4 regions of the Streptomyces sp. NPDC023527 genome follow, and region 4 is predicted to be linked to each of the others. Evidence: riboswitches for the same ligand, from Rfam matches in the RefSeq annotation. Region 4 holds a riboswitch; each other region holds the start of a gene.
What was found. A riboswitch is a leader RNA that binds a small molecule or an ion and turns the genes downstream of it on or off. The one in region 4 is predicted to bind cyclic di-AMP.
Positions count from the first base shown of each region.

Region 1: another riboswitch for cyclic di-AMP. It lies ahead of ACZ303_RS22650 (M23 family metallopeptidase); the one in region 4 lies ahead of ACZ303_RS07625 (transglycosylase family protein).
Region 2: another riboswitch for cyclic di-AMP. It lies ahead of ACZ303_RS18165 (C40 family peptidase); the one in region 4 lies ahead of ACZ303_RS07625 (transglycosylase family protein).
Region 3: another riboswitch for cyclic di-AMP. It lies ahead of ACZ303_RS03455 (M23 family metallopeptidase); the one in region 4 lies ahead of ACZ303_RS07625 (transglycosylase family protein).

Region 1 is NZ_JBVHJJ010000011.1:198,638-204,222, forward strand. Features, by position in the region: gene ACZ303_RS22635 (bifunctional acetate--CoA ligase family protein/GNAT family N-acetyltransferase) at 1-606, opposite strand, end outside; gene ACZ303_RS22640 (HPr family phosphocarrier protein) at 748-1,029, shown strand; gene ACZ303_RS22645 (GntR family transcriptional regulator) at 1,168-1,890, opposite strand; gene ACZ303_RS22650 (M23 family metallopeptidase) at 2,083-2,886, opposite strand; cyclic di-AMP (ydaO/yuaA leader) riboswitch at 2,900-3,056, opposite strand; gene ACZ303_RS22655 (M16 family metallopeptidase) at 3,252-4,619, opposite strand; gene ACZ303_RS22660 (M16 family metallopeptidase) at 4,637-5,585, opposite strand, start outside.
Region 2 is NZ_JBVHJJ010000008.1:225,091-230,675, reverse strand. Features, by position in the region: gene ACZ303_RS18175 (MmyB family transcriptional regulator) at 1-561, opposite strand, end outside; gene ACZ303_RS18170 (carboxylate-amine ligase) at 879-1,961, opposite strand; cyclic di-AMP (ydaO/yuaA leader) riboswitch at 2,358-2,519, shown strand; gene ACZ303_RS18165 (C40 family peptidase) at 2,524-2,997, shown strand; gene ACZ303_RS18160 (S1 family peptidase) at 3,126-4,199, opposite strand; gene ACZ303_RS18155 (hypothetical protein) at 4,702-5,250, shown strand; gene ACZ303_RS18150 (hypothetical protein) at 5,335-5,502, opposite strand.
Region 3 is NZ_JBVHJJ010000001.1:738,825-744,409, forward strand. Features, by position in the region: gene ACZ303_RS03445 (DEAD/DEAH box helicase) at 1-898, shown strand, start outside; gene ACZ303_RS03450 (PP2C family protein-serine/threonine phosphatase) at 1,185-2,552, shown strand; cyclic di-AMP (ydaO/yuaA leader) riboswitch at 2,726-2,869, shown strand; gene ACZ303_RS03455 (M23 family metallopeptidase) at 2,881-4,143, shown strand; gene ACZ303_RS03460 (MFS transporter) at 4,204-5,585, shown strand, end outside.
Region 4 is NZ_JBVHJJ010000003.1:140,678-146,262, forward strand. Features, by position in the region: gene ACZ303_RS07615 (FtsB family cell division protein) at 1-205, opposite strand, end outside; gene eno (phosphopyruvate hydratase) at 283-1,563, opposite strand; gene ACZ303_RS07625 (transglycosylase family protein) at 1,850-2,587, opposite strand; cyclic di-AMP (ydaO/yuaA leader) riboswitch at 2,591-2,773, opposite strand; gene ACZ303_RS07630 (transglycosylase family protein) at 3,035-4,036, opposite strand; gene ACZ303_RS07635 (cytochrome P450 family protein) at 4,203-5,456, opposite strand; gene ACZ303_RS07640 (DUF6479 family protein) at 5,490-5,585, opposite strand, start outside.

The sequences.
Region 1 (5,585 bases), on a different contig from region 4:
GGCCTCGGCGCGCTGCTCGCGGGCGCGCTGGACGGCGAGGGAGCGGTCGGTGGGCTCCAGGTCCAGTTCGAGGCGGACGACGCCGTCCTCGAAGCTGCGCTTCTGCGTATAGCCCGCGTCCGTGAACACCTTGATCATTTTGGTGTTGGCGGGCAGCACCTCGGCGGCGAAGCGGCGGATGCCGCGCTCGCGCGCGACGGCCGCGACGTGTTCGAGCAGGGCGGAGGCGACTCCGCGGCCCTGGTGGGCGTCCTGGACGAGGAAGGCGACCTCGGCCTCGTCGGCGGGGCCGGACGCGGGCATGCCCTGGCCGTCGATCCGGTCGTAGCGGACGGTGGCGATGAACTCGCCGCCGACCGTGGCCGCCAGGCCCACCCGGTCGACGTAGTCGTGATGGGTGAAGCGGTGCACGTCCCGGTCGGAGAGGCGGGGGTAGGGGGCGAAGAAGCGGTAGTACTTCGACTCGTCCGAGACCTGTTCGTAGAAGCTGACCAGGCGCCGCGCGTCGTCGGCCGTGATGGGGCGGATCTGTGCCGTGCCGCCGTCGCGCAGCACGACGTCGGCTTCCCAGTGGGTCGGGTACGCGTGCTCGGACGGCGTCTGCATGAGGCCAGCGTACGGCCGGGCACTGACAGCGGTGCGGCTCGCGGTGGCCGTCGGCACGGGGCAGGGTGGGGGCAGCCCGAGCACTGCCGCCCCTATGGGACACTGGTCTAGACAACTGCTAACGACTTGAAGGGCAACACCATGGCTGAGCGCCGCGTCAACGTCGGCTGGGCCGAGGGCCTGCACGCTCGTCCCGCGTCGATCTTCGTCCGTGCGGCGACCGCCGCCGGCGTCCCCATGACGATCGCCAAGGCCGACGGCAACCCCGTGAACGCCGCTTCCATGCTGGCCGTGCTGGGCCTGGGCGCCCAGGGTGGCGAGGAGATCGTGCTCGCCACCGACGCCGAGGGCGCCGAGGCCGCTCTGGACCGCCTGGCGAAGCTGGTCGCCGAGGGTCTTGAGGAGCTTCCGGAGACCGTCTGATTCACCGGAATCGCACGCGGCGGGGCCGCGGCGGCCGATTGAGGCCGCCGCGGCCCCGTCGATCTGTTTGCGGACCGGTTTCCGGCGCGCGCCGGGAGAATTCCCGGAAGTGCGCCGACCCGGAATAGCAGCCGATTGTTAAGTGCGTGCGATCGCCGTGTTTACGGCTTGTTTCGGATTCCGCACCCGGTCCGTGCGGGGAGCGGGCCGCCGCAGCCGGTATTCGCCGGGCGCGCGGTCGGCGCGGGCCGCGGCGACGGCTCGCGCCCGCTCCGCGTCCCCGCGCGCGACGGCGTCGACGAGCGCCGCGCACGCCTCCCACGCCGCCACGGGCCGCGCGGGCGGCTCCGGCACGTACACCCAGGCGATCTTGAGCCGGAGCTGGGTGAGGAGCGCCGCGAGGCTGGGGCTGCCGGACGCCTGGGCGAGGGTCTCGTCGAACCAGTCGTCCAGGGGGCGCAGTTCACTGGTCCGCCCGCCCCGGGCGCGCTCCTGGCCGAGCCTGACCAGCCCGCGCAACACCTTCAGATGCGCCTCGGTGCGGCGCTGCGCGGCGCGCGCCGCCCCCAGCGGCTCCAGCAGGGCCCGGACGTCCAGCAGATCGGCCGCCTCCTGCTCGGTGGGCTCGGCGACGCAGGCGCCCGCGTGGCGGCGCGTGGTCACGAACCCCTCGGAGGCGAGGGTGCGCAGCGCCTCGCGCACGGGCACGCGGGAGACGCCGTAGCGCCGGGCGAGGACTTCCTCGGTGAGCCTGCTGCCGGGCGGGAAGGTGCCGGAGACGATGTCGTCACGGATCGCCGTGCACACGGCGTGCGTGGAAATGCGGCCGCCGTCCCGCAGTGTTTTGCCATCGCCGTTCACGTACGGCCCCGCATGGCTGAACCTCCGCATTGACCCCCGCTGAACGCGGCTTAATTGACGCCTGCTCAGCGACTCTATTGCAGTCGTCCGCAAATTCCGATGGGGCCGGGGATTCCGTGGATATGTTTTGGCCAACACGAAGGCCCCGGCCAGGGCCGGGGCCTTCGGGAGGCGGTTCCTCGGGGCGTCGGGTCAGATGCCGACGCCGTGCGAGCGGAGGTACTCCACCGGGTCGATGTCGGAGCCGTACGAGGGGCCGGTACGGGCCTCGAAGTGCAGGTGCGGGCCGGTGACGTTGCCGGTGGCGCCGGAGATGCCGATCTCCTGGCCGGGCGTGACAGTCTGGCCGGCGGAGACGCCGATGGACGACAGGTGGCCGTACTGCGTGTAGGTGCCGTCGTTGTGCCGGATGACGACGTTGTTGCCGTACGCGCCGCCCCAGCCGGCCTCGACGACGGTGCCGGCGCCCACGGCGTGGACCGAGGTGCCGGACTCGGCGTGGAAGTCCACACCGGTGTGGCTGCCGGAGGACCACAGGCCGCTGGAGGCCTTGTAGGAGGTGGAGACGTACGAGCCCTCGATCGGCGAGACGTAGGCGTTGAGCTTCTTGCGCTCCTGCTCGCGGGCGACGCGCTCGGCCTCCTTGCGCTCGGCCTCGGCCTTGCGCTCGGCCTCGTCCGCGACCTTCTTGACCTCGGCGGCGTGCTTCTTGGCCTCGGCCTCGGCGTGGAGGCGGACGTTGGTCTCGTCCGCGGAGCTGCGCTGGATCTCGGCCTGCTCACCGACGCGGTGGCCGGTGTCCTCACCGATGACGAGGGCCTGGGTGAGGCCGGTGTCCTCGGTGTGCGGGGCGTCGTCGGTCGCGGCGAGGGCGGGGGCGGCGAAGCCGGCGACGACACCGGTGGCCGTCAGGGTGGCTATGCCCGCGATGTTCGCGCCGGTGCGAACGGCACGGCTCGGACGACGGTGCTTCCCGGTGGCACGAGTGAACGCCATAGGTACGGCTATTCCTTTCCTTCCTTCTCGCCTACCGGGTTAGCTGACGGGTTCGGAGCAGGAAGGTCTCCTACGGTTCCCTCCGGAAAGGGAACCGATTCACCCCAGGGGACATGTGGGTCCCCGGTTCCCCTGGCTCGCGCCGTACGGGGATTCGGCGATGGTTGTCCGGGGCCGCGGATGCGACTCACATCTGACGGACAACCGCCCTGACGCTAGACGCCGCCAGTTTCGAACGGCAAACAGAACTCACGTTTTGTGTCGTACGCCACAGCTCAGACGTGCAACCACTCCACTAAATCGGACATAAAGGAGGCGCGCGGGCCTCACCGACCTCGCGCGCCTCCCTGGCTTCTGACCGGGCGTCAGCCGGTGATCACCGTCACTTCACCGATGCCCAGCGCCCTGACGGGGTCCGCGATCTGCGCGGCGTCACCGACGAGGACCGTCACGAGCCGGTCGACCGGGAAGGCGTTGACCGCGGCGGCCGTGGCCTCCACCGTGCCGGTCTCCGCGAGGCGTTCGTACAGCCGCGCCTGGAAGTCGTCCCGCAGGTGCTGCTCGACCTGGTCGGCGAGCGTCCCCGCGACGGCCGCCGCCGTCTCGTACTTGAGCGGTGCGACGCCGACGAGGTTCTGCACGGCGACGTCGCGCTCGGCGTCGGTCAGGCCCTCGGCCGCGAGGGTGCGCAGGACGGTCCACAGGTCGTCAAGTGCCGGGCCGGTGGAGGCGGTGTCGACCGAGCCGCTGATGGCGAGCATCGCCGCGCCGGTGCCGTCGGGCGCGGAACGCAGCACCTGACCGAAGGCGCGCACGCCGTACGTATAGCCCTTCTCCTCGCGCAGGACGCGGTCCAGGCGGGAGGTGAGGGTGCCGCCGAGGCAGTAGGTGCCGAGCACCTGGGCGGGCCAGACCCGGTCGTGCCGGTCGGCGCCGATGCGGCCGAGGAGCAGCTGGGTCTGGACCGCGCCGGGGCGGTCCACGATCACCACACGGCCGGTGTCGTCCGCCGTGATGGGCGGTACGGGCCGGGGCTCGGCGGTGGAACCGGTCCAGGCGCCGAGGGTGTCGGCCAGGGCCTCGTCGAGGTCGAGGCCGGTGAAGTCGCCGACGACCACGGCGGTCGTGGTGGCGGGCCGTACATGGGCCTCGTAGAAGGCCCGTACGGAGGCCGCGTCGACGCGCTCGACGCTCTCCTCGGTGCCCTGGCGGGGGCGGGACATCCGCGAGTCGGCCGGGAAGAGCTCCGCCGAGAGGGCCATGGCCGCCCGGCGGGAGGGGTTGGCCAGCTCGTGCGGGATCTCGTCCAGGCGGTTGCGCACCAGCCGCTCGACCTCGCCGTCGGGGAAGGCGGGGGCACGCAGGGCGTCGGCGAGCAGGCCGAGGGCCTTGGCGAGCCGGGAGGCCGGGACCTCCAGGGAGACGCGGACGCCGGGGTGGTCGGCGTGTGCGTCGAAGGTGGCGCCGCAGCGCTCCAGCTCGGCGGTGAACTCCTCGGCGGTGTGCTTGTCGGTGCCCTCGGAGAAGGCGCGCGCCATGATCGTGGCGACGCCCTCGAGGCCGGCGGGCTCGGCCTCCAGGGGCGCGGCGAGGTTGACCTCGACGGCGATGATCTGCTGGCCGGGGCGGTGGCAGCGCAGCACGGTCAGGCCGTTGGGCAGCGCGCCGCGCTCGGGGGCGGGGAAGGCCCACGGGGTGGGCTCGCCGGCCTGCGGCTGCGGGTGGAAGCTCATGGTGGCCAGGGCGTCGCTCACTTGGCCGCCTCCTCGTTCTCGGCGTGCTCGGCGTTCTCGGCGTCTTCGGCGGCCTCGGGGGCTTCCGGGCCGGTGGGCTCGTACACCAGCACGGCGCGGTTGCCGGGGTGCAGCCGGGCCTTGGCGACGGTCTGCACCTCCTCCGGGGTGATGTCCAGGGCGCGCTGTACGGCGGTCAGGGCGAGCTGCGGGTCGCCGAAGAGGACGGCGAAGCGGCACAGTTCGTCGGCGCGGCCGCTGACGGTGGCGAGCCGGTCGAGCCACTCGCGCTCCAGCTGGGCCTGGGCGCGCTCCATCTCCTCCGGGGTCGGCCCCTCGGCGGCGAAGCGGGCCAGCTCCTCGTCGACGGCCGTCTCGATGTCGGTCATCTCGGCGCCACCGGACGCCTTGACGTCCAGCCAGCCGAGGGAGGGCGCGCCGGCGAGCCGCAGCAGTCCGAAGCCGGCGGCGACGGCGGTGCGGTCGTGGCGGACGAGGCGGTTGTGCAGCCGGGAGGACTCGCCGCCGCCGAGGACGGTCAGGGCGAGGTCGGCGGCGTCGGCCTCACGGGTGCCGTCGTGGGGCAGGCGGTAGGCGGCCATCAGGGCGCGCGAGGGGACGTCCTCGTGCAGCACCTCGCGCAGTTCCCGCCCCATGACGTCGGGGAGGGCGCCGTCACGCGGCGGCTGCTTGGCGTCGTGCGCCGGGATCGAGCCGAAGTACTTCTCGATCCAGGCGAGGGTCTGCTCGGGGTCGATGTCACCGACGACCGAGAGAACGGCGTTGCCCGGCGCGTAGTACGTGCGGAAGAACTCGCGCGCGTCCTCCAGGGAGGCGGCGTCCAGGTCGGCCATGGAGCCGATCGGCGTGTGGTGGTAGGGGTGGCCGTCGGGGTAGGCCATGGCCGTCAGCTTCTCGAAGGCCGTGCCGTAGGGCACATTGTCGTACCGCTGGCGGCGCTCGTTC
Region 2 (5,585 bases), on a different contig from region 4:
CAGCGCGGCCACCGCGGCCCGCATCTGAGGGAGGATCATCGGCACCCAGTGCTCGCGCCAGCTCGTGAGCACCGTGCGGGCCTCGGGGTGGAGCGTCATCCACCGCATGGTGTTCTCCGGCACCTCGCCGCGCGGGAACATCTCCGCGAACGCGTCGTTGTGCGCGATCACGCGCCAGGACTGGTCGTTGAGATAGGCCATGTGGGACAGCCCGTCGACGACGTCCTGCCACGCCCGGGGTATCTCCGTCCCCGACCGCTGGTGCAGCGGGTACGGGGGGTCGCGGTGCACGGCGTAGAGCCACAGCGACGTCCACTCGTGCTCGGTGAAGGCCAGCAGCCGCGCGACGTCCCGCAGCAGGTCCTCCGGCGGATTGGGGTACGAGCCCGTCTCCAGCCGGTTGTAGGTGCCGTGGGTGCGGTGCAACAGCTGGTCGATCTGGCTCTGGCTCAGACCCGGCGCCCGCCGGCCCTGGCGCGAGGGGCGGGCCAGCCCGTGGTCCTCCGGGGCGATGTGCGCCCGTCGTTCACGGAGCAGAGCCTGCAACGCTTCCTTGTCCAACGGTGTTCCCCCAATATCACGACCGGCACCGCCAGAGGAAGCCGATTTCATAGGCAACTTTTTCCAGTGAAAAGTTCCCGGCAGAAATGATCGCATCCTTACTGCATGATCGAGGAACGGGTCAGCAGTCACGGGGGTGCCGCTGACCTGGCCAACGTCACCGTGGGCCGAATGGCTGCCGAAGGAGAGGGACCATTCGTTCACTGACCGACCGTCCGGGCGCCCAGTGGGTGGGGAACATCCGCAGGCAGCTGCCGAGAGCGGCGTTATGAGCCCCGGGTCCCTGGTGGGGCCCGAAGGTGATGCCTACCGCCGGCTCACGGTTCGGTGATGAGGTCGGTGAGCGCCCGCAGGCCCTCCTTGGCCAGCACCCGGCGCTGCCGGTCCGCCGGGGTGCCGCGCCGCAGAAGCCGGTGGACCAGCGCGTTCACCTGCTGGGTGTCGCCCGCCTCCTCCAACGCCTGCCCTATGTGGCCGAGGAGGGTGCACACGACGTCGTCGGCGTCGCGCCGCTTGCCCTCGGGGTCCACTAGCACCCCGTCGAGACCGTGCCGGGCCGCATGCCAGTTCGCCGCGTTCAGCAGCTCCGGGCTGCAGTGCGAGGTCAGCGGACCGGCCTTCTCCTCACGGATGGCGGTCGCCACCAGCGCCCGGACGACCCCGGCCAGCATGACGGCGTCGTCGACCCGCAGCTGTACGTCCAGACACCGGACCTCGATGGTGGGATACCGGTCGGACAGCCGGGCCTGCCAGTACAGCTGCCCCCGGTCGGTGATCGCCCCGGCGACGAACAGCGCCTCGATCCGCTCCTCGTAGTCGGCCAGGCCGGCGAAGTGCGGGGGCGGTCCGCAGACGGGCCAGCGGCTGTAGACCACGGTGCGCCAGCTGGCGAACCCGGTGTCCTGGCCGTGCCACATGGGGGAATTCGCCGCCATGGCGACCAGGACGGGCAGCCACGGCCGGACCCGGTTCAGGACGCCGACGCCCATTTCGCGGTCGGGGATGGCGATATGCACATGCATCCCGTTGACCAACTGCTCGTCGACCAGCTGCGGGGCCTTGCTGTGCATGGCCAGATAGCGCGGGCTGCGCGTCACGGGGACGGGCACCAGGCCCGCGCGCGGTGACGTCCCGCTCGCGGCGATCCGGCAACCGGTCCGCTTGGCGGCGGAGCTCACCGCGTGGCGCAGCCGCAGCAGGTGCCTGCTCGCTTCGGCCAGGTCCGCACAGACCGGGGTGGCGACTTCCACCTGGGCCTGCAACAGCTCCGCCTGTATCTCCCGCTCGCATACGACCGGCTCCAGGTCCAGCGCCGCACAGACCTGCTCTGCCATCGGTACGGGCAGGGCGGTGGCCGGGTCGAGCAGAAGATACTCCTCCTCGATCCCTAGGGTGAGCATGCCGTAGGGCTACCCCCACGCCGTTCCGGCGAACCGCGCCGACGCGCCCGCCGCCCGTTTCTGACGCAAAGACGCCGCGCACCCCTGCGCGTACCCGTCTTCCGTGAAGCCATGTGACTCGATTTCAGTCGCCATGAAGATCTCTCGAAGGACTTACGAGGATCTCCGCGCGACGGCCTGCGGAGATCTCCCAACTCCGCTGCGAATAAAGGATTCAGTCGATCCGTGCGGTGTGAATGCGCACCCCGGTTCCGGGAATGGCCGTGAAGTGAAGAAGTTCACAGAAGGGCATCTGAACGCCTGATTCCGGCACTTCGTGATGCAGGATCTTGGATCGAACACAAGATCCCGTCACCGAGGCGGGCGACCCGGGCGGACGCCGAGTCCTGCCGCCGCACGGGTGCGGAGCAGATTCGAATGGATCGGCAGGAGCGGGAGACCCAAGCACGACGGACCACGATCGCGGTGGTCCTTGGGGTGAAGCCATATCCATGGCCGGGCAACTTCGACAGCCCGAACCCGACAGGTCATCTTTCGCAGGCGGATGACGAAGGGTTTTGTCATGTCTGCGTTCCCTCGCATACCCGCGCTCGTTTCCCGGGCCGGAGCCGCGTCGGTTCTCACCGCCGCCACCGTGACCGCCTCGATGCTGCTGCCCGGCCTGTCCGGTGACGCGCAGGCGGCCACCGCGGGCCAGGCCGCCCTGAAGGTCGCGGCCTCCAAGAAGGGCTCGCCCTACCAGTACGGCGCCGCGGGCCCCAACCGGTTCGACTGCTCGGGCCTGACGCTCTACTCCTTCAAGAAGGTCGGCAAGACGCTGCCGCGCACCGCGGCCCAGCAGTACAACAAGACCCGGCACCTGTCCGCCGGCTCCCGCCAGGCCGGAGACCTCGTCTTCTTCCACTCCGGCAGCAACGTCTACCACGTGGGCATCTACGCCGGCGACAACAAGATCTGGCACTCGCCCAAGCCCGGCGCGTCCGTCCGGCTGGAGAAGATCTGGACGAGCGGCGTCTGGTACGGGCGCGTCAACTGACGCCCGGCGCCCCGGGCCCCGCACCACGAGGCCCGTACGCGCGGACACGGCCCCCGCTGCCCGGAGACGGGCGGCGGGGGCCGTGTGCTGGTGTCGGCGCGCGTCAGGGAGGCCAGGCTGTCCGCGTGTCAGGGAAGTTGGGCCTGGAGCGCCTGGAGGGCGGCCGGTACCGGCTGGAAGAACGTTTCACCGCCGGACGAGCAGTTGCCGCTGCCACCGGAGGTGAGACCGAGGGCGGCGTCGCCGTCGAAGAGCGCTCCGCCGCTGTCGCCCGGCTCGGCGCAGACCGTGGTGCCGATCATGCCCTCGACGGCACCCTCCTGGTAATTGACGGTGACGTCGAGAGCGGTGACCACGCCGTCGTGGACCTGCGTGGTGCTGCCGCTGCGCCGCACCCGTTCGCCGACGGTCGCCTCGGCCGCCCGGGCGATGTTCTGGGTGCCGCCATAGAGGTCCACCGCGCTGGGGTGCTCGACCTCGGCGGTGTAGCGCACGATCGCGTAGTCGTGACCGGGGAAGGTGGAGCTCTCGGTCGAGCCGATCTTCGCGCCGCCCTGGGAGGCGGACCAGTCCGGCGACGCGTTGCCGCAGTGCCCGGCGGTCAGGAAGTACGGCTTGCCGTCCTTGGTGACGTTGAAGCCGAGCGAGCAGCGCACCCGGCTGCCCCAGATGGCGTCGCCGCCGGCGATGAGCGGACGGAGCTTACCGGCCGTCCTCTTGAGCGTGGCCTTGTCGCCCAGGCCCGCGACGACCTTCTCCAGTCGCGTCAGCCCGGCCCCCTCGACCGTGCTGTCCGCGGTGACGACGACCTTGTCGCTCTTCGGGTCGACCGCCCAGGTGGTCCCGGGGATGGAGGCCTTCTCCTTCAGGGTGTCGCGCGCCGAGGCGAGCTCGGCCGCCGAGTGCGCGACCGTCCTGGCCTCGGCACCCGCGGCCCGTACCTTCGCGGCGGCCGCCTCGCCGAGGACGCCGACGACGAGCTTGCGCGCCGCGGCGTCGTAGTACGAGCCGGCTGTGACGTCCGCGCCGAGATCCGCGGTGAGTCGCTGCCCGAGCTCGGCCGCCTGGGTGGCGGAGAGCGGGTGCGGGGCGGGCACGGGCGCCGCGTGGGCGCTCGGCAGCGTGAGCGCCGCCGTCGCCAGGAGCGCGGCAGCCGTACCGGTCAGGACCGTAAGGCGTGCGGGAATGCGTGAGTGGATCACTCGTGACCTCCTGTGGGGGAGTGCCCGGTGACATCATGTCCGGGCGTGGAGGGCGTACGCGAGATGTGGACGTCCGTGTGATGAGGTGGGGGCACGGGCGCGAGAGGGACGCCGATGAGTCGGTCGCGTCCATGTCAATCACCGCTCAGTGTCGCGACGGGTTCGGACGGTGTTCAAGAGCGACATTCGGTCGTGGATGCGGACCGGCCGCCCGGGTTCCGTGTCCGCGGGCGCTCCGATGGTCGCCCTCGTCAACGGGCGCGTCCGGCGAGGACGCCCCGTTGAGCGGTGAGCGGACAGGAAGGGCCGCGGCTGTCCGGATACCGCTCACTTCACCTCCGAACGGCCCTTCCTCCGCCACACCTTCACAGCTGCGGGGGAGGGGTGCGCAAGACGTGCTCGTCACCGCGACGGCCGGGTGAGCCGGGTCTCCACCGCGCGGGGGAGGTGGCTCGTCCCCGCGCGTGATCCTCGGGAGCCGGGGACCCGCAAGAGTGATCACATGGCGATCAGCGAGATGAGTGCGACGACGGTGGCGACAGGGACCGAGCGGCCTGTGCCGCCTTGGGCGGTGCGTGCGGTCCGCCTCATGCCCCTGCTGGCCCTCCCTGTATGTCTGTGGCGACTGCCCATCGGGTTCGACTTCATGATGGGCATCGACGGTCCGCACATGACGTGGGGACGGTGGGCCAATGTGTCCTACGTCGCCGGACTCAGTCTGCTGTCCGAGACCTTCGCGCTGCTCTGCCTCGTCCTGGTGCGCGAGTGGGGCGAGATCGTGCCCCGCTGGGTGCCGGTGCTCCGTGGCAGGCGCGTCCCGCCCTTCGCGGTGATCGTGCCCGGCACGCTCGGCGGTCTCTTCTTCACCGGTCTGCTGGTCGACTGGTTCCTCTGTACGTTCCACCTCGCAGGCTTCTCCGACGGTGCGTACGGCAGCGTGTGGTGGCAGATGCTGGCCGTCACGGTCAGCGGCCTGTTCGTCCTGTGGGGCCCTTTGGTCCTGGCTCTGACCTACTCCTACTACCGCCGTCGCTGCCGGCCGGGCGGCTGAGGACCGGGCGCGGGGCCGCGTGCGCCGGGTCCCTGCCCGACCGGGCGACTCACCTCCCGCCGGCGGTCTCATACGGCGGGGCGATCACGACGAGGCCCGGAGCCCGGTGCCGTCCAACGGCGCGGCGGCCTGGGCCGGTTCGTGTGCGGTCGATCTGTCGGGGAGCTGTGCCACTCCTGCCGTCATGCCGATGGTGAGCAGTACGGCGGCGGCCAGGACAGGGATGTGGGTGCGCGAGCGGATGCGTCTCATCTCAGCCTCCTGGGGCGTGATGACCCGGAAGGTCTGCATGCCCGCCGCGTCCTCGGAAACCCGTCCCCTCACTCGTACGGCCT
Region 3 (5,585 bases), on a different contig from region 4:
CTTCCTCACCGACCCGGTGACGCACTCCGTCGACGCGTCGGTGGGCGCGGTCTCCACCATGGAGCACCACCTCTTCCACCTCACCGACCAGGACAAGAAGGACGCGGTCACCCGGATCGCCGCCCGTCCCGGCCGCGTGATCATGTTCGTGGACACCAAGCGCGGCGCCGACCGCCTGGTGAAGAAGCTGCTGTCCGAGGGCGTACGGGCCGCCGCGCTGCACGGCGGCAAGAGCCAGCCGCAGCGCAACCGCACGCTGGAGCAGTTCCGCACCGACCAGGTCACCGCGCTGGTCGCGACCAACGTCGCCGCGCGCGGCATCCACATCGACGGCCTCGACCTCGTGGTGAACATCGACCCGCCGGTCGACCACAAGGACTACCTGCACCGTGGCGGCCGTACGGCGCGCGCGGGCGAGTCCGGCACGGTCGTCACCCTCGTCCTGCCCGAGCAGCGGCGCGAGATGAGCCGCATGATGGCCACGGCGAAGATCACCCCGAACGTCATCAACACCCACCCCCGCGACCCGGAGCTCGCCCGCATCACCGGTGCGCGTGAGCCCAGTGGTGTCGCGGTGGTCATCACGCCGCCGGTACAGCCCCAGCCGCAGGGCGCCGGTAAGTCGTCGCGCTCGCGCGGTGGTTCCGGGTCCGGCGCGACGGGCGGCTCCGGCGGCTCGCGCGGCAGCCGGGGCGGCCGCACCCGCACCCGCACGGAGACCGGCGGTTCCGGTTCCTCCGGTGGCAACGGCGGCGGTGGCTTCCGCGGCTTCGGTGCCGGCAACGGCGGCGGCGAGCGCTCGCGCCGTTCCGGTGGCCCCCGCCCCGGCAACGCCGTGGGCCGGCCGCGCCGCAGCGGTGGCGGTACCGGCGGCGGCCGCCGCTCCTCCACGGCCTGACGCACGGTGCCGGGTGCGCGCCCTTGCGCACCCGGCGATGTGCGCCGGCGCCGATCGGACCCGGTGATCGGACCCGGTGGACGCTGATCGGATCAGCTGGGCGCCGATCGGATCTGCCGGGCGCTGAGCCCCCTTGTGCGCCCCCTGTCCGGCCGCACGCCCCCCACGCACCCCTGAACCCCGTACGAATTGCACCCCGGATGGCGCATCAGCGTTCGACTCGGCGGGCGGCACCCGTAAGGGTGGGAGGGGTGATGTGCGGGTCGGCCGGTCAGGAGAGAGCACGGTGGGGAAGCGAGACGGGCCAGGGCGGGAAACCGCGCGCAGCACGCCCGTACGCTGCTCCGAGCGCCCCGGACGCGATCGTTCCGGGAGTGCCGGGAGTGCCGGGCATCCCGGGCGTCCTCGCCCCGACCGTCCCCGGCGCCGCTCCGAACCCGCCGGCCGCCCACCGGGCGCCCGGCCCACCGAGCGCAACGGTCACTCGCGGTCGCGGGGAGCCCGCGCGGCGGGCCGTGCCGCACACCGGCTCCCGGCCGTCCTGATCGGCGGCGGTGTCGTCTTCGACCTCTGCACCCCGCCCTCCTACACCTGCGCCCCCTTCCTCTCGGCCGCCCCTCTCGTGGCGGCGTCCCTCTACTCCCTGCGCGCCACCGCCGCCACCGCCCTCGCCGCCGTGGCCGCCGCGATCGGGCTGGAGCTCTACGAGCGGGCGGACGACTCCGCGCGGTCGGTGACCGAGGTCCTCACCATCGCGGTCGTCTCCCTCCTCGCCCTCGGCATCAACCGCATCGCCCGCCGCCGACATCGGCAGCTCGCCTCGGCCCGGGGCATCGCGGAGACGGCGCAGCGCGCCGTACTGCCCGTACCCCCGGCCCGCATCGGTGCGCTGCGGGTGGCGGCGCGCTATGTCGCGGCCCAGGCCGACGCCCGTATCGGCGGCGATCTGTACGCCGTCCAGGACACCCCGTACGGCGTACGCGTCATCGTCGGCGACGTGCGTGGCAAGGGGCTGGAGGCGGTGGAGGCGGTCGCGGTGGTGATCGGCGCCTTCCGCGAGGCGGCCGAGCAGGAGAGCACCCTGGAGGGGGTCGCGGCGCGGCTGGAGCGCGCGTTGCAGAGAGAGGGCACCCGGCGCGCGAACCTGGATCAGTTCGAGGGCTTCACCACCGCCGTCCTGGCGGAGATGCCCGCCGACGTCCCCGTGCTGCGCCTGCTCAACCGCGGCCATCCGCCGCCCCTTCTGCTCTACCCGGACGGCCGCGTCGGCGAGGCGGAGCCCAGCGTGCCCGCGCTGCCGCTGGGGATGGGGGAGTTGGGGGCGTGGCCGGACCGGGCGGAGGAGTGGGCGTTCCCCACGGGGGCCACATTGCTGCTGTTCACCGACGGGATGACCGAGGCCAGGGACGGGAACGGCGTCTTCTACGACCCGCGCAGGCGCCTCGCGGGCCGACCGTTCAGGAGCCCCGAGGCCCTGTTGGACGTCCTCGTCGTGGACGTCTCCCGCCATTCGGGCGGTCAGAACGCCGACGACATGGCCCTCTTGGCACTCCGTCGCGGTGACGGGCGCCACCACCACGCCGTGACGGAGACGGCCGGGGTGACGACGGCCGCCGCGCAGAAGGCGGCCGATACCGTCCGTAGCCGGTCGTGATCCGAACGCTTTCCGAGGAATGGCGCTGCGAAGTGGCAAAGTCGGGCCAAGGCCCGCCAGTTCACGCTTTCGGCTTGGATTCCGGCCGTCAGGTCTATTAACGTTCGATAACGGCGTACGGTCGTCACACCCGCCGCAAGTGGCGGCACCGTGCGCCTTCGCCGAATCCCTCGGGCACAGCAGCACCTGATCCACCAGCAGCATCTGGGAACCGGGGAACCACCACCCTGGGGTGAATCGGGCCGCACTCCGGCTCGTAGGAGACCTTCCTGCTCCGAACCCGTCAGCTAACCCGGTAGGCGAGAAGGAAGGAAAGGAGTGCGCCTTCGTGGCGTCCACCAACGAGCCTGCCGGCGGTGACGGTCTGTACGGGCCGCGTGTGCCGTCGGGGTACGAGCCGATATCCGGGCCGATATCCGGGCCGGAGTCCGGGCTGACGTACGAGCCGACATACGAGTCGACATACGCACCGGTTCATGAACCGGAACCGGCGGAACCGGCATACGAGCCCCAGCCCGGCACCCCGGCCCGTGGTCGGCACCGGGTCGTCAAACAGCGTGGCGGCACGATGGCCCGTAGCGGCGCGGTGCTCGGCGTCGGCGTCATGGCGGCGGTGGGCGCCGGCGGAATGGCGAGCGCCCAGAGTCGTCCGGCGACGCCGATATCCATGCCGGACCTGTCGCGGATACCCGGCGTGGGCGCGTTCCTGACCGGCGGCGGGACATCCGGTACGAATGATTCTGTTTCTGTGGCGCCGCCCCTGGCACCCGGCGCCGACCAGCCGCTGAGTCAGGCGGGCCTGTCCGTCGAGGAGGCGGCCCGCGGCACCGCGAACGCCGGCGAGGCGCTCCGCGCCCGCATCCTCCAGCAGGCCGAGCACCAGCAGAGCGCCGCCGACGACCAGGCGCGCGAGTCCACGGCGCAGGCGGCGGCGCGGACGCAGCGGCAGGCGGCGGCGGAGAAGGCCGCCGAGGCGAAGGCCGCCGAAGCGGAGGCGGCGGCTTCGGAGGGGGAGACTTCGGAGGGGAAGGCCGCCTCTCGGGAAGGGGCCGAGGCCGAGCATGCGGCGGAGGCGGCGCCTGCGCGAAAGAGCCCGGATAAGAAACCGGTGAAGAAAGAGGCTCCGGCCAAGAGCAACAGCACCGGCAGGTCCGCCGGCACCGACCGCTCCCACGCGGGTTCGGGGTCGCGCTCGGGCTCGTACACCCTCCCGGTCGGCTCGTACACCCTGACCGCCGGTTTCGGGCAGGCGGGCAATATGTGGTCCGCGAACCACACCGGCGAGGACTTCGCCGCCCCGACCGGCACGCCCGTCAGGGCGGTGACCGGCGGCACGGTCGTCCAGGCCGGGTGGGCGGGCGCCTACGGCTACCGCGTCGTGCTGCGGCTGAATGACGGGACGGAGCTGTGGTTCTGTCATCTGTCGTCGATGGTGGTCACGTCCGGCAAGGTCGCCGCCGGTGAGGTGATCGGCAGGGTCGGCGCGACCGGCAACGTCACCGGCCCGCATCTCCATCTGGAGGTACGGCCGGGTGGCGGCTCGCCGATAGACCCGCTGTCGTGGCTGCGGGCGCGGGGCCTGAACCCGTAGACCCGCCGGGCGCGGCCCTCGGTCGCGCATGGTCGGCGCGCGAGGGGATACCCGGCCTGCGTGACGACGAACGCGACGATCACCACCTCAGTGCCTGCTCGGCTCGACCGGCTGCCCTGGTCACGCTGGCATTGGACGGTGGTGATCGGCCTCGGCACGGTATGGATCCTGGACGGCCTCGAAGTCACGGTCGTCGGCAACATCGCCGGCCGGCTGTCCGAGGAGGGCAGCGGCCTGCCCATCACATCCGGCCAGGTCACGGGCCTGGCGGCGGCGCTGTATGTGGCGGGGGCGTGTTCGGGGGCGCTGTTCTTCGGCAGGATGACCGACAAGTTCGGCCGTAAGAAGCTCTTCATCGTCACCCTCGCCGTCTATCTGGCGGCGACCGCGCTGACCGCGCTCTCCTTCTCCTCCTGGTGGTTCTTCGCGTTCCGTTTCCTGACCGGCTTCGGCATCGGAGGCGAGTACGCGGCCATCAACTCCGCCATCGACGAACTGATCCCCGCCACCTACCGCGGCCGGGTCGACCTGATCATCAACGGCAGCTTCTGGCTCGGCGCGGTCGGCGGTTCGCTGCTGTCCATCCCGATGCTGGACACGGCCATCTTCCCGCCGGACGTGGGATGGCGGCTGACCTTCGCGCTGGGCGTCGTCCTGGGCCTGGTCATCCTCGTCGTACGCCGCCATGTGCCGGAAAGTCCCCGCTGGCTGTTCATCCACGGGCGGGGAGAGGAGGCCGAAAAGCTGGTGACGTCGATCGAGCGGCGCGTCGAGGCGGAGAAGGGCACCGAACTCCCGCCGCCCGAGGGCGAGATCACCATTCACCAGCGGGACGCCATCACCTTCGGCGAAATCGCCCGCACGGTGTTCTCCGACTACCGTCGGCGCGCGATCCTCGGCCTGTCGCTCTTCATCGGCCAGGCGTTTCTCTACAACGCGATCACTTTCGGCTTCGGCGCCATCCTGACCACGTTCTTCGACGTGTCCACCTCCCGCACCGGCTACTTCTTCGCGGTGATCGCGGCGGGCAACTTCATGGGCCCGCTGCTGCTCGGCAAGCTCTTCGACACCCTCGGCCGACGCATCATGATCTCGTCGACCTATCTGCTGTCCGGCCTCCTCCTCTTCGGCACGGCCTGGCTCTTCGGGGCCGGCCATCTGACCGCCCATACCCTCACCGCCTGCTGGGCCGTCGTCCTCTTCTTCGCGTCGGCGGGCGCGAGCAGCGCGTACCTCACGGTGTCGGAGATCTTCCCCATGGAGACCCGGGCCATGGCCATCGCCTTCTTCTACGCGCTGGGCACGGCGGCGGGCGGCATCAGCGGCCCGCTGCTGTTCTCCGGCCTGACGAGCAGCGGCGTCGTCGGGGACACGGTGCTGGCGTTCCGGATCGGCGCGGCGCTGATGTGCGCGGCCGGCCTGGTGGCGGCGTTCCTGGCGGT
Region 4 (5,585 bases):
CCGAGCGCTGGGTGACCCACTGGCGCATGGGGTAGGCGAGCGCGACGACCAGCGAGCAGACGACGAGCGCGAGGAGGGCCGCGCGGCCGGTGAGCCGGGAGCGGCGGGGCGGCTTGGCGCGGTAGACCCGGGCCGTGGGGCCCTGGATGAGCGCCGAACCGAGCGCCTTGAGCCTGACAGCGGTGGAGAACCGGTCAGCCGCCACATCGCCTCCCCGTTACGAACGTACGTCCCCGGCCACGGTACGGGACCGTGGCCGGGGACGTAGTGAGGCTAAGCCCTTCAGCCCTTGAAGCGCGGGAAAGCGCTCCGGCCGGCGTACACCGCGGCGTCGTCGAGGATCTCCTCGATGCGCAGCAGCTGGTTGTACTTGGCGACGCGCTCGGAGCGGGCCGGGGCGCCGGTCTTGATCTGACCGCAGTTGGTGGCGACGGCCAGGTCGGCGATGGTGACGTCCTCGGTCTCGCCGGAGCGGTGGGACATCATGCACTTGAAGCCGTTGCGCTGGGCCAGCTCGACGGCGTCGAGGGTCTCGGTCAGCGAGCCGATCTGGTTGACCTTGACCAGCAGGGCGTTGGCGGCGCCCTCCTCGATGCCGCGGCCGAGGCGCTCGGGGTTGGTGACGAACAGGTCGTCACCGACGATCTGCACCTGGTCGCCGAGGCGGTCGGTGAGGGTCTTCCAGCCGTCCCAGTCGTCCTCGAACAGCGGGTCCTCGATGGAGACCAGCGGGTACGCGGCGACGAGCTCCGCGTAGTAGTCGGTCATCTCGGAGGCCGAGCGGGTCTTGCCCTCGAAGTTGTACGAGCCGTCCTTGTAGAACTCGGAGGCGGCGACGTCCAGCGCGAGCGCGATGTCCTGGCCGGGGGTGTAGCCGGCCTGCTTGATGGCCTCGAGGATGAGGTCGAGGGCCTCGCGGTTGGAGCCGAGGTTCGGGGCGAAGCCGCCCTCGTCGCCCAGGCCGGTGGAGAGGCCCTTGTCCTTCAGGACGGCCTTCAGCGTGTGGTAGACCTCGGCGCCCCAGCGCAGGGCCTCGGAGAAGGACTCCGCGCCGATCGGCGCGATCATGAACTCCTGGATGTCCACGTTGGAGTCGGCGTGCGACCCACCGTTGAGGATGTTCATCATCGGAACGGGCAGCAGGTGCGCGTTCGGGCCGCCCAGGTAGCGGAACAGCGGGAGGTCGCTGGCCTCGGACGCGGCGTGCGCGACGGCGAGGGAGACGCCGAGGATGGCGTTGGCGCCGAGCGAGCCCTTGTTGTCGGTGGCGTCCAGGTCGAACATGGCCTGGTCGATCAGGCGCTGCTCGGTGGCGTCGTAGCCGACGAGCTCCGGGCCGATCTGCTCGATGACGGCGAGGACGGCCTTCTCGACGCCCTTGCCGAGGTAACGGTTCTTGTCACCGTCACGGAGCTCGATGGCCTCGAAGGCACCGGTCGAGGCGCCGGACGGCACGGCGGCACGGCCCGTGGAGCCGTCGTCGAGGCCGACCTCGACCTCGACCGTGGGGTTGCCTCGCGAGTCGAGGATCTCGCGAGCTACGACGACGTCGATGGACGGCACGAGGGTCTCCTTCATGTGTGTCTGGAGTTCTGCACCCCGAGCCTAACGGGCCCCGGAGGGTCCCCCTGCCGTCGGATCGCCTTCTCGGGCCCGGAAAGCGGAAAGAACAACACAAACGCCGAGATCACGGGACGAATGGCCGGGGTGTTCGCCGAGCGGTGAACCGGAGCGGGAACCCTCGGGAAACGGCGGAGCCCCGCTCCGGCGCACGCCCGGGGGGCGCGTCGGAGCGGGGCGGTCCGCTGCGGGTGGAACGGGGGCGCGGCGCGGGGGCCGGCCCGCCGGGTCAGCCGAGGTGCAGCTGCTGGCCCGGGAAGATCAGGTCGGCGTTCTCGACGACGTCCTTGTTCAGGTCGTAGAGCTTCTCCCAGCCGCCCTTGACCTTCTTGGCCTCGGCGATCTTGCCGAGGGTGTCGCCTTCCTTGACCTGGTACTCGCCGTCGCCCTTCTTGAAGGACTTCGGGGCGGCGTGCTTCGGGGCGCTCTGCTTCGGAGCCGGGGCCTCGTCCTCTTCGACGGCCTGCGGCGCGGCGTGCTTGGGCGCGGCCTTCTTCGGCGGCGTCTGGCGCTCGCTGCGGTCGGCGTGCGACTTCGTGGAGGTGGTGGAGCGGTCGGCCTTGGCCGAACCGGAACCGGTGTCGACGTTCGCCTTCGCACCACCGGCGGCCAGACCGGTGCCGGGGGCGCAGCCCCAGGCACCCGGGCCCTGCATGGCGAGCAGCTTCTCGGCGACGGCGATCTGCTGGCTCTTGGAGGCCTGGTGCGGGTACGCGGCGTACTTGCCGCCACCCGCGGCGTCCCAGGAGCTCTTGGAGAACTGCAGGCCGCCGTAGTAGCCGTTACCGGTGTTGATGGACCAGTTGCTGGTCGACTCGCACTGGGCGACCTTGTCCCAGGTGTCGACGGAGGCGGCGTTCGCGGACGAGGCGATCATCAGCGGGGCCGCGACCGCGGCGCCGGTGACACCGGCGAGCGTGACGATGCGGACGGCCTTGGACGGACGACGGTGCTTGCCCTTGGACATGAGTCGTTTCCTCACCGACGCCTACGAGGTGAGCTGTCGGGTTCGGGCTAGTGAGTTCGCCCGGCCGGCTGTGCGAGCACATCCGGCTTCACCCCAAGCCGTTCCGGCCCCCGCCGGTCGCTGACCGACGGACCGTTCCGGCGCCTACCTTGGTTCCCCCGCTCCTGCCTACGGCGCTTAACGCGACGACTCCGCCGGCCGCCGGCAGGATTCGGCGTGGCGGCCGTGGTGCTCGCGGTGGCGAGCGGTCACGACGGTAAACACAGTCGGGCTGAGGGTTCAAACCCCTCTTTCCAGCCACAGTTGACCCAAGTTACCCCCGGAAACATGACATTTGCGCAGGTGGGAGCAGGTGGCTGAAGTTCGGGAGGATGCCCTTCCGTCAAAAGGCAGGGAGACCCATGTCTCACTTTCGACTGGAACGGACATTCCCCCCGAACTATCGCACTATTTACCTATCTCAAGGCGCTGACCAGGAAGGATCAGATCCGGATCGGATCCGACCACCTTCTCGTTGCCCTCGTACAGCGAATGCCAACCACCCTTGACGGAGTGCTCCTCGGCGATGGCTGACAAGTTGTCACCCGGACGCACGGTGTAGTCGCCGGCCTTCGGCTGCTCCGTACGGGCGTCGCCGCGGGACGGGCGCCCGTCGTCCGAACGCGGCGGTTCCGCGCGGTGCTTGCCCGTGCCGTCCGAGCCGTCCGCATCGTCCGAGCCGTCCATGGCGGAGCTGCCAGGGAGGTGCGAGGGGGGCGGAAGGGGCAGCGGGGGCATGCTCGACGGGGAGTTGGAGGGCGACGGCGTGGACGAGTCGCCGGGAGCCGGGATTTCGGTGGGGTCGTTCGTGGGATCACCCGTGGGGTCGCCCGTGGGCGTGGCGCCGGGGTCCTTGCGGTGCTTGCCGCCCTCCGGCTGACCGCTCGTCGGGGCGGAGGGCTCGGGCTTCGGCGAGGTGGGCGCGGAGGGGGTGTGCTCCGGCGTGCGCGAGGCGGGCGCCTCCTTGGCCGGCGCCTCCTTCGTGGGCTCGTCCTTCGCCGGCTCGTCCTTCGCGGGCTCCTCGGCCGGCTCCTCCGCGGGCTCCGGGGACTTCGCGCTTCCGGGGTTGACCTCGGGGGCCTTGCTGTCCTTGGCCAGGCCGGCCGACGTACCGCAGTTCTGCCAGGTATCCGCGCCGCCGCTCTGGAGGATCTTCTCCGAGACGGCGATCTGCTGCGAGCGGCTCGCCAGGTCGGGGCGCGGGGCGTACACCCGGCCGCCGTACTGCTCCCACAGCTCCTGCGTGAGCTGGAGTCCGCCGTACGAGCCGTTGCCCGCGTTGGCGCTCCACATCCCACCGCTCTCGCACTGGGCGACGCGGTCCCACGTCGGGGCGTCGGCCGCGTTCGCACCGGTGGCCGCGAGCAGCGGCATGGCGAGCGCGGAGCCCGTCACGCCGGCCGCGACCACGATGGCGGGTACCTGGCGGGGTCTGCGATGTCGACCGTTCCCGGAGCGCATGCGATGGCCTCTCGTGTGGCTGGGCGGATGTGGTCGTCGAACATAGCGACGGGCCCCGTGAGTCACAAGCAGATGTAGCGCAGGTCACGTGCAGGTCACGTGATATGAGGCGGGGTCATCTGGTAGGTACATCGAACTCGACGGGCAGCGTGCGCAGTCCACGCATGATGAGCCCGCCGCGCCAGCGCAGGTCGTCCGGATCGGCCGCCAGACGCAGGTCGGGAAGGCGGCGCAGCAGGGTCGCGAGGGCGGCCTGGCCCTCCAGCCGGGCGAGCGGGGCGCCCAGGCAGTAGTGGATGCCGTGCCCGTAGCCGAGGTGCTGGTTGTCGCGGCGGGCGAGGTCCAGGGTGTCGGGCTCGGCGAACCGCTCCGGGTCGCGGTCGGCGGCGGCCAGGACGACGAGGACGGGGTCGCCCTCGGTGATGCGCCGCCCGCCGATCGTCAGGTCCTGGGTGGCGAACCGCCAGGTGGCGAGCTCCACCGGTCCGTCGTAGCGCAGCAGCTCCTCGACGCCGGTCGCCAGCAGGCTCTCGTCGCCTTCCGCGAGGGCGCGTTGGAGGCGCTCGCGCTGCTCCGGGTGGCGCAGCAGCGCGTAGGTTCCGTTACCGATCAGGTTCACAGTTGTTTCGAAACCGGCGAAGAGGAGGATGAAGGCCATGGCCGCGGCCTCGTTCTCGGTGAGGTGCTCGCCGTGGTCACTCGCCCGGATCAGTCCGGAGATGAGGTCTTCGCCGGGGTTCTCCCGCTTGCGGTGGATGAGTTCCGCGAGATAGGTCCGCATCTTCTTCACCGCGCGGGCGACGCCGCCGCGCGGCCCGCCGCCGTGGCGGATCATCATGCCCGCCCAGTCCCGGAAGTCGTCCTGGTCCTCGCGCGGGACGCCGAGCAGGTCGCAGATGGCGTAGATGGGGAGCGGGAAGGCGAACTCGTGGATGAGGTCGGCCTCCCCTCTGTCCACGAACGCGTCGATGAGCTGATCCGTCAGCTCCTGCACGCGCGGGGCGAACTCGGCGACCCGGCGCGGGGTGAACGCCTTGGAGACCAGCCGGCGCAGCCGGGTGTGGTCCGGCGGGTCGATGTTGAGCAGGTGCGTCATCAAATTGGCGCTGCGCTCGCCGGGGATGCCGACCTTGCCCTTGCCGTGGGCGGACTCGGAGTGGTGCACGGGGTTCTTCGAGAGCCGCTGGTCGGCGAGGGCCTGGCGGGCGTCGGCGTAGCGGGTCACGAGCCAGGCCTCGACGCCGCTGGGCAGGGCGGTGCGGTGCACGGGGGCGTGCTCGCGCAGCCAGGCGTACGCCGGGTAGGGGTCGGCGGCGAATTCCCAGGTGAACAGGGGCGGGGCGGGGGGCGTGGCGTTCTTGTCGGGCACGCCCCGACGCTACTAGGGGTGTCCGGGCGCGGCTCAGTGGCCGCCGGGCCCACGGCTGCCGCCGCTGCCGAAGCTGCCGCTGCTGCCCGGGTTCCACTTCTTGCGCTCCTCGGAGGGCTCCTCCGGGTG